One region of the Streptomyces sp. NPDC059696 genome, then DNA from elsewhere that is predicted to be linked to it. Evidence: riboswitches for the same ligand, from Rfam matches in the RefSeq annotation. Region 1 holds a riboswitch; the other holds the start of a gene.
The links. Region 1 has a riboswitch for S-adenosylmethionine ahead of thrC (threonine synthase). Riboswitches for the same ligand answer to the same signal wherever they lie in the genome.
Positions count from the first base shown of each region.

Region 2: another riboswitch for S-adenosylmethionine. It lies ahead of ACFV20_RS30295 (aminotransferase class V-fold PLP-dependent enzyme); the one in region 1 lies ahead of thrC (threonine synthase).

Region 1 is NZ_JBHWFG010000014.1:139,973-144,378, forward strand. Features, by position in the region: gene ACFV20_RS17800 (trehalose-6-phosphate synthase) at 1-965, opposite strand, end outside; gene ACFV20_RS17805 (glucosyl-3-phosphoglycerate synthase) at 1,039-1,983, opposite strand; SAM riboswitch class I at 2,136-2,292, shown strand; gene thrC (threonine synthase) at 2,311-3,597, shown strand; gene ACFV20_RS17815 (MoaD/ThiS family protein) at 3,728-4,003, shown strand.
Region 2 is NZ_JBHWFG010000035.1:73,022-77,427, reverse strand. Features, by position in the region: gene ACFV20_RS30305 (cytochrome bc complex cytochrome b subunit) at 1-322, shown strand, start outside; gene trpD (anthranilate phosphoribosyltransferase) at 458-1,522, shown strand; SAM riboswitch class IV at 1,595-1,711, shown strand; gene ACFV20_RS30295 (aminotransferase class V-fold PLP-dependent enzyme) at 1,846-3,213, shown strand; gene ACFV20_RS30290 (Lrp/AsnC family transcriptional regulator) at 3,421-3,702, opposite strand; gene ACFV20_RS30285 (rhomboid family intramembrane serine protease) at 3,699-4,406, opposite strand, start outside.

The DNA of each region.
Region 1 (4,406 bases):
GTGTAGTCCCGGTACACCGCCAGGTCCTGCCGGGAGGGGTAGGCGAAGGCGACGTGCACCACCCGCTCGCGCCACTCGGCGTGGGTCTCCAGCAGGCGCCGGTAGGCCAGCAGGCCGCGCACGATGTTCTTGGACAGCTCGGTGCGGTCCACGCGGACGATGGTGCGCCGTCCCTCGCCGATCTCCTGGCGGAGGGCGGTGATCCGCTCCTCGACGTCCGGCTCGTGGGCCCGCTTGCGCAGGAAGTCGGCGTCGGCGCCGAGGCCGTGCACCCCGACCCGGGTGCCGCCGAGCCCGCCGGCGAACCGCTCGGCGCACGCGGTGAACGCCTCCGCCCAGCGCTCGGTGAGGAAGCCGAGGCGGTCCGCGCCGAGCATGCCGCGCAGCACCTGCCCGGCCACGTCGTCCGGCAGCATCCGGAAGTACTCGGGTGGCGCCCACGGCGTGTGCGAGAAGTGCCCGATGCGCAGGTCGGGCCGCAGCTCGCGGAGCATGCCCGGCACCAGCGTCAGGTGGTAGTCCTGCACCACGACCGCCGCGCCCTGCGCCGCCTCCTCGGCCAGCGCCTCGGCGAACGCCCGGTTGTACGCCTCGTAGGACGCCCACTGCCGGCGGAACTCCGCGTCGAAGACGGGCTCCAGGGGCGTCTGGTAGAGCATGTGGTGCACGAACCACAGGACCGAGTTGGCGATGCCGTTGTACGCGTCGGCGTGCACGTCGGGCGGGATGTCCAGCATCCGCACGCCGTCCTCGCCGACACCGCGCCTCACCGCCTCCCGGTCGCCGTCGGAGAGCGCCGAGCACACCCACAGCGCGTCCGCGTCCGAGCCGATCGCGGAGAGCCCGGAGACCAGCCCGCCGCCGCCCCGCTTGGCGTCCAGCGAACCGTCCTCTCCCACCGTGTACGAGACCGGGCCACGGTTGGAGGCCACCAGCACCTGTGCAGCACCGTACGTCGAAGCCATAAACCTCAACCTAGCCCGGGCCCGAAACGCTCAAACGTGCGGATCTGCCGCGCCCGGCCGAAAACGGCCCCGGTCAGGCAGCCTGCCGCGCCTGGTACTCGGCGATATCCACCATCGGCGGACGTTCCTCGGTGTCCACGGAGTACGTCCTCGGCTCGAAGCCGTCCGTGCCCCGCTCGAACTGGGTCAGGGACGGCCGGATCAGGTGCCCGCGGGCCAGCCGCAGCTGGGCCGTGCGGTAGATCGCGGCGGCCATCCGGCCCAGTGCCTGCCCGTCCTGGTGCCGGTGCTTGCGCACCCCCACGTCCACCTGGGCGAGGGCGTCCAGGCCCGCCAGGTGCAGGGCGTCCACCAGCATGCCCAGCTCGACGCCGTACCCGACGGGGAACGGCAGCTGCTCCAGCAGGGAGCGGCGGGCCGCGTACTCGCCGCCGAGCGGCTGCACGAAGCCGGCCAGCTGCGGCCAGTGCATGTTGAGCAGCGGGCGCGCCATCAGCTCGGTGACCCGGCCGCCCTGCCCGGCGGCACCGCCGAGGGGGCGGTCGTACATGGCCTTCACCAGGTCCACGCCCGGGTCCGTGAGCAGCGGGCCCACGATGCCCGAGACGAAGTCGGACGAGAAGTCCTTGAGGTCCGCGTCGACGAAACAGACGATGTCCCCGCGGGTGACCAGGAGCGAGCGCCACAGCACCTCGCCCTTGCCGGGCACGGCGGGCAGGCGCGGGAGTATCGCGTCCCGGTGCACCACCCGCGCGCCCGCGGCGGCGGCGACCTCCGACGTGCGGTCGGTCGAGCCCGAGTCGACGACGACCAGCTCGTCGACGAGCGGGACCTGCCGCATGAGGTCGTGGCGGATGACGGAGGCGATGTCGCCGACCGTCGCCTCCTCGTTCAGCGCGGGCAGCACCACACTGACCGTCTGGCCCGTGCGCTGCTTCGCTGCGAGGATCTGGTGGAGCGGACGATCATTCGCGGACCAGGAACGGGTGCTCAGCCAGCGCTCGACTTCTTCCAGCACCGTGGCGGCTCCTCTGCGTGCTCCGGGCGGGACGGAGTGATCCATCTCGCGGTTCGGACGACTATCTCAACTGTCCTGGTCGTCGGTTACAGTCTTGAACAACGCGGATGACCATCGCATGTCCGGGGTCACCCGCCTTTACAACCACATACAGCTCATCCAGAGGGGCAGAGGGAAACGGCCCGATGAAGCCCCGGCAACCCTCCAGTCGGTTCTCGTAGGTCACTGGCGACCACACGCGCGAGGCTCCCGGCTCGGGAAGGTGCCAAATCCGTCTCACGGCGAAGTGCGTCGTGAGGAAGATGAGGAGAAAGGGCCTCGCCTCACATGGCTGCGCAGACTGTTGCAAGCACCACTGAATCCACCGTAGACCTCGGCCCCGCGGCTGCCCTCAGCTGCCGCGAGTGCGGTCACCGCGTGCCCCTCGGCCCGGTCTTCGCGTGCGAGGAGTGTTTCGGCCCGCTGGAGATCGCCTACGACTTCTCGGCCTACGACACCGAAGAGCTCCGCAAGCGCATCGAAGCGGGTCCCGCGAACATCTGGCGCTACGCCCCGCTGCTGCCGGTCCCGGCCGACGTGGCGGACAAGCCGAACATCAACCCGGGCTGGACCAAGCTCGTCCAGGCCGACAACCTCGCGCGTGAGCTGGGTGTCGACGCCGGACGGCTGTTCGTCAAGGACGACTCCGGCAACCCGACGCACTCCTTCAAGGACCGGGTCGTCGCCCAGGCCCTGGAGGCCGCCCGCGCCTTCGGCTTCACCACGCTCTCCTGCTCCTCCACCGGCAACCTCGCCGGTGCGGTGGGTGCCGCGGCGGCCCGCGCCGGCTTCCGCTCCTGCGTGTTCATCCCGCACGACCTGGAGCAGGGCAAGGTCGTCATGGCCGCGGTCTACGGCGGCGAGCTCGTCGGCATCGAGGGCAACTACGACGACGTGAACCGCTTCTGCTCCGAGCTGATCGGCGACCCGGCCGGCGAGGGCTGGGGCTTCGTCAACGTCAACCTCCGGCCGTACTACGCGGAAGGGTCCAAGACCCTCGCGTACGAGATCTGTGAGCAGCTCGGCTGGCGGCTGCCGGACCAGCTCGTGGTGCCGATCGCCTCCGGTTCGCAGCTCACGAAGATCGACAAGGGTCTGCAGGAGCTGATCAAGCTCGGGCTGGTCGAGGACAAGCCGTACAAGATCTTCGGTGCGCAGGCCGAGGGCTGTTCGCCGGTGTCCGTCGCCTACAAGGCCGGGCACGACGTCGTCCGCCCGCAGAAGCCGGACACCATCGCCAAGTCCCTCGCGATCGGCAACCCGGCGGACGGGCCGTACGTGCTGGACATCGCGCGGCGCACGGGCGGGGCCGTGGAGGACGTGAACGACGAGCAGATCGTCGACGCGATCAAGATCCTCGCTCGGACCGAGGGGATCTTCGCGGAGACCGCCGGTGGTGTGACGGTGGGTGTGACGCGCAAGTTGATCGAGAACGGGGTGCTCGACCCGTCGTTGACGACCGTGGTGCTGAACACGGGGGATGGGCTGAAGACGCTCGATGCGGTGGCCGGGACCGGGCTGACCGCGACCATCCGGCCCAACTTGGACTCGTTCCGTGAGGCCGGGCTCGTCTGAGCGTCGTTGTTCGCTGCGGGCCGCGGGGGGCTGGTCGCGCCCACGCGGCGGAGCCGCACATGGACACAGCCCCGCGCCCCTGAGGGCGCGCCCCAGCCGTAGCTCGAATAAGAACCGGAGGACATGTCTGATGAGCGTCACCGTCCGCATCCCCACCATCCTGCGCACCTACACCGGCGGTCAGGCCGAGGTCTCCGCCGAGGGTGGGACCCTCGGTGAGGTCATCGCCGATCTGGAGAAGAACCACACCGGGATCGCCGCCCGGGTGCTGGACGACCAGGGCAAGCTGCGCCGGTTCGTCAACGTGTACGTCAACGACGACGACGTGCGCTTCGAGCAGGGGCTGGAGACGGCGACGCCGGACGGTGCCGGTGTGTCGATCATTCCCGCTGTCGCGGGTGGCTGAACCGGTCGACCGGCTTGATTGTTACCTTCGGTAACGACAGTCACTGAGAGTTTATCGAATTGCCCCCTCCGTGAGAGAAGCGGAGGGGGCAATTCTGCGTGGTTGAGCGGGGTACAGTTGGGGAACGCAGTCCCGATCCGCTGATCGGAACCCTGAATTCCTGCTTCGAGCCCGACAAGATGTAGCCAAAGTGTGCATGTCTTTTGAGGCTTTTGTTCCCTTTGTGTGGCCCGACTTGCCCTGAATTCGGGCGAATTCTCCCCACATTCCGGACCCTGCGCGTCCAGAATTCTCGTCCGATTGACCTGTTGCAGACGGCAGTTGGACAGATACATTCAGCCGCGGTCGACGCGTTCCGGCGCACGCCCCCAACCGTGGGGGGTGAGGTCTGACCCGGGTCCGC
Region 2 (4,406 bases), on a different contig from region 1:
CCTCGGCCTGCAGCGCCGGGACAAGGAGAAGGTGCTGCACGGCCGCGAGTCGGGCATCATCAAGCGCCTGCCGCACGGTGAGTTCATCGAGGTGCACGAGCCGCTCAGCCAGGAGCAGATGTACACGCTCACGGCGCACGAGCAGTACAAGCCGGCCGAGATCGGCCCGACGGTCGACGAGAACGGTGTCGAGCGCAAGGTGAAGGGTTCCGAGAAGCTGCGCGCCAAGCTCAGTGACGCCTACTACGGCGAGGGTTCCCAGATCCCGAAGCCCACCGCCGAGGAGTACCGGGAGATCACGAGCGGCCACGGCCACCACTGATCACTGCTTCGCCACGCCACACAAGGGCCCCGTCCGACGCTCGGACGGGGCCCTTCGCGGTGCCCCGGGCTGGATAGGGTGGACCCGTTGAGACTCTCGTCCCGCAGTGCGGGACGCCTGACCCTGGAGCGGCTTATGAGCGCTGTGACCCCCGCTGGAGGCGACACCGCGGCGGGCCGCTCCTGGCCCCTGCTGCTGAACGGCCTGCTGAACGGCAGGCACCTGAGCGCGGACGACACCGCCTGGGCGATGGACCGGATCATGCGCGGCGAGGCGACCGAGGCGCAGATCGCCGGGTTCGTCGTGGCCCTGCGCGCCAAGGGCGAGACCGTCGAGGAGATCAACGGCCTGGTCCGCACGATGTACGCGCACGCCAACGTGATCGAGGTGCCGGGCGCGACGGTGGACATCGTCGGCACCGGCGGCGACGGCGCCAAGACGGTCAACATCTCCACGATGTCCTCGATCGTCGTCGCCGGCACCGGCGCGAAGGTCGTCAAGCACGGCAACCGGGCCGCGTCCTCGGCGTCCGGGGCCTCCGACGTGCTGGAGAAGCTCGGCGTCAACCTGGAACTGCCGCTGCACCGGGTCGCGGAGGTCGCCGAGGAGGCGGGTATCACCTTCTGCTTCGCGGTGAAGTTCCACCCGGCGCTGCGGCACGCGGGCGCCGCCCGGGGCCAGCTGGGCATCCGCACGGTCTTCAACGCCCTCGGCCCGCTCACCAACCCGGCCCGGGTCCGTGCCCAGGCCGTCGGGGTGGCGGACCCCCGCATGGCGCCGATCGTCGCGGGCGTCTTCGCCGAGCGCGGCAACTCGTCCCTGGTCTTCCGGGGTGACGACGGCCTCGACGAACTGACCACCACGGCCACCTCCCGGGTGTGGATCGTCCGGGACGGCACGGTCACCGAGGAGGCCTTCGACCCGCGCGACGTGGGCCTCGAACTGGTCCCCGTGGAGGCGCTGCGCGGCGCCGACGCCTCCTACAACGCCGAGGTCGCCCGGCGGCTCCTGGACGGGGAGACGGGGCCGGTGCGGGACGCGGTGGTGCTGAACTCGGCGGCGGCCCTGGTGGCCCTGGAGCCGACGGAAGCGCCGCTGGCCGAGCAGATCCGCGCCGGGATGGTGAAGGCGGCCGAGTCGATCGACTCGGGCGCGGCGAAGCGCACGCTGGAGCGCTGGGTGGCCGCGAGCAACAAGTAGCCCCCCGTACGGCGTCCCGCGATCCGGACTCGGGTTGCGGGGCGCCGATCTTTTCGCGTACGTTCCTGAACAGGTCATGAGTGACAGTCATGAGGCCCCGGCCGACTGTCCGGCAACCCTCCGTCCGTGGCGGGGTGCCCCGGGTGAAGACCGGGCCGCAGGCAGCGAGGTCTGCGGCAAGCGCGTGACGAGGAGTCTTCCGTGAACCAGCGAATGCGATAGGGCCGCAGAGCCCCGCCTCCGCACCCCCTTTTTCCTTTCACCCCCGCTCGAGCCGTACGCGCTCGCGGGCGGATTCCACCTGTCTTCACGGGAGTTCCGTCATGTCCGTCTCCACCCTTGCCGCCGACCCGTCCGTTTGTGCCCCGCTGCCCGTTCTGGGGCGCGATGTCACCGTGCCGCTGGTGACCGGTGGTGAGGTCACCTACGCCGCGCTCGACTACGCCGCCAGCGCCCCCGCGCTCCAGCGGGTCTGGGACGACGTCGCCGCCTACGCGCCGTACTACGGCAGCGTGCACCGCGGTGCCGGGTACCTGTCGCAGCTGTCGACCGACCTGTTCGAGAACGCCCGCCGGACCGTCGCCGAGTTCCTCGGCTGCCGCGCGGACGACCAGGTCGTGTTCACCCGGTCGACCACCGACTCCCTGAACCTCCTCGCCGCCGCGCTCCCCGCCGACTGCCAGGTCTTCGTCTACGAGACCGAGCACCACGCCTCCCTGCTGCCGTGGCGCAACGCGCGGGTCACCTACCTCGACGCCCCGAACAGCCCCCGTCAGGCCGTCGAGACCCTGGAGCGCGCCCTCGCCGACCGGGACCCCCACGGGCCGGCCCTCGTCTGCGTCACCGGCGCCTCCAACGTCACCGGCGAGCTGTGGCCCGTGCGGGAGCTCGCCGCGGCCGCGCACGCCCACGGCGCCCGGATCGTGCTCGACGCCGCCCAGCTGGCCCCGCACCACCCGGTGTCCGTCGCGGACCTCGACGTCGACTGGGTCGCCTTCTCCGGACACAAGCTGTACGCGCCCTTCGGCTCCGGTGTCCTGGCCGGGCGGGCCGACTGGCTGCGCGCCGCCGAGCCGTACCTCGCGGGCGGCGGCGCCAGCCGCAAGGTCAGCCGGCGCGAGGACGGGGGAGTGGACGTGGAGTGGCACGACAGCGCCGCGCGCCACGAGGCCGGCTCACCCAACGTCATCGGCGCCTACGCGGTCGCCTCGGCCTGCAGGGCGCTGACCGAGGCGGGCTTCGACACCCTCGTCGCCCGGGAGCAGCACCTGGTCCGCACGGTGCGCGAGGGCCTGGCCGACGTCCCCGAGGTGCGGTTCCTGTCCCTCTTCGGGGACGACGCGCCGCGCGTGGGCGTGCTCTCCTTCGTCGTCGAGGGCTGGAACAGCTCCCACTTCGCCGCCGCCCTGTCCGCCGAGTACGGCATCGGCGTACGGGACGGGCTGTTCTGCGCCCACCCGCTGCTGCGCACGCTGCTCGGCAGCGACCCGCAGGCACAGGGCGAGTGCGGGGCGCCCGAGGCCGCGCCCGGGGAGAAGTCGCTCAACGCCATCCGGGTCAGCTTCGGCGCGGGCACCCCCGACGAGCACGTGGAGCGGTTCGTGCGGGCGGTGCGGGAACTGGTGACGGACGGGGCGAAGTGGAACTACCGCACCGAGGACGGCCGCTGCGTGCCGGACACCTCCGCCTGAGCCGGCCGCCTCCGCCCGAGCCGGCCGCCTCCGCCCGAGCAGGTGTTGCGCACGCCGCCGGCCGGCCCGCCGACCACGGCGTGGTGCTGATGCCGGCGCGGACAGCCGTGCGGTCCCCGTCTGATCCGGTCCCCGTCTGATCCGGTCCCCGCCGAGGGCGGGGGCCGCCGGCCGGGTGCGGCCCGTGGGCTGGCGCGGAGGCGTGGGCTAGTTGTCCAGGCCGATCGAGAACGCCGCTTCCAGGTCGTGCTGCGAGTACGTGCGGAACGCCACGTGCGTGTCGGTCCCCTCCACCCCGGGGATCTTGCTGATCCGGCCGGGGATGACCTCCGCCAGGTCCTCGTGCTCGCGCACCCGGACCATCGCGATCAGGTCGTAGGTGCCGGTGACGGAGAAGACCTCGCTGACGCTGTCCAGCGCCGCGATCGACTCGGCGATCTCGGGGATCCGGTCCACGCTGGTCTTGATCAGGACGATCGCGGTGATCACGGCTGGTTCTCTCCCTCGGGAGTCGGAGCAGGGGCGGCCCTCACTCTAGTGGGGCCGGTGGGGCGGCCGTAGCGGACCGACGCGTAGCCGAAGCCCAGACCGAAGCCGATCAGGTGGGCCAGGTAGGCCACCCCCGGCCCGTCCGCGGCCCGCCCCGCCGCCAGCCACTGCAGCGCCGCCCAGAACGGCAGCACGACCCACGCCGGGAAGCGCACCGGCAGGAAGAACAGGAACGGCAGGAGACTGGTCACCCGGGCACGGGGGAACAGGTACAGGAACGCACCGAGGACCGCCGAGATCGCCCCCGAGGCACCGACCAGGGACTGCTCGGAGTCCGCGTTGGCGACGGCGTAGCCCAGCAGGGCCAGATATCCGCAGCCGACGTAGAACAGGGTGAACTGCACCCGGCCCATCCGCTCCTCGGTCATCGCCCCGAAGACGTAGAGGAAGAGCATGTTGCCGAGCAGGTGCACCCAGCTGCCGTGGACGAAGAGGGCCGTCGCGGGGGTGAGGGCCGACCCGGCGGACCCGTCGAACAGTTCTGCGGGAATCACCCCCCAGCGCCGGAAGTAGGCCCGCTGCACGGCGAGCAGCTCGTCGCCCGTGCCGTACGCCGGGTTCAGGCCCGAGGCGGGTCCGGCCAGGAAGACCAGGCAGCACAGGGCGATCAGGGTGTACGTCACCGGTGCCGACGCCCCCCTGAC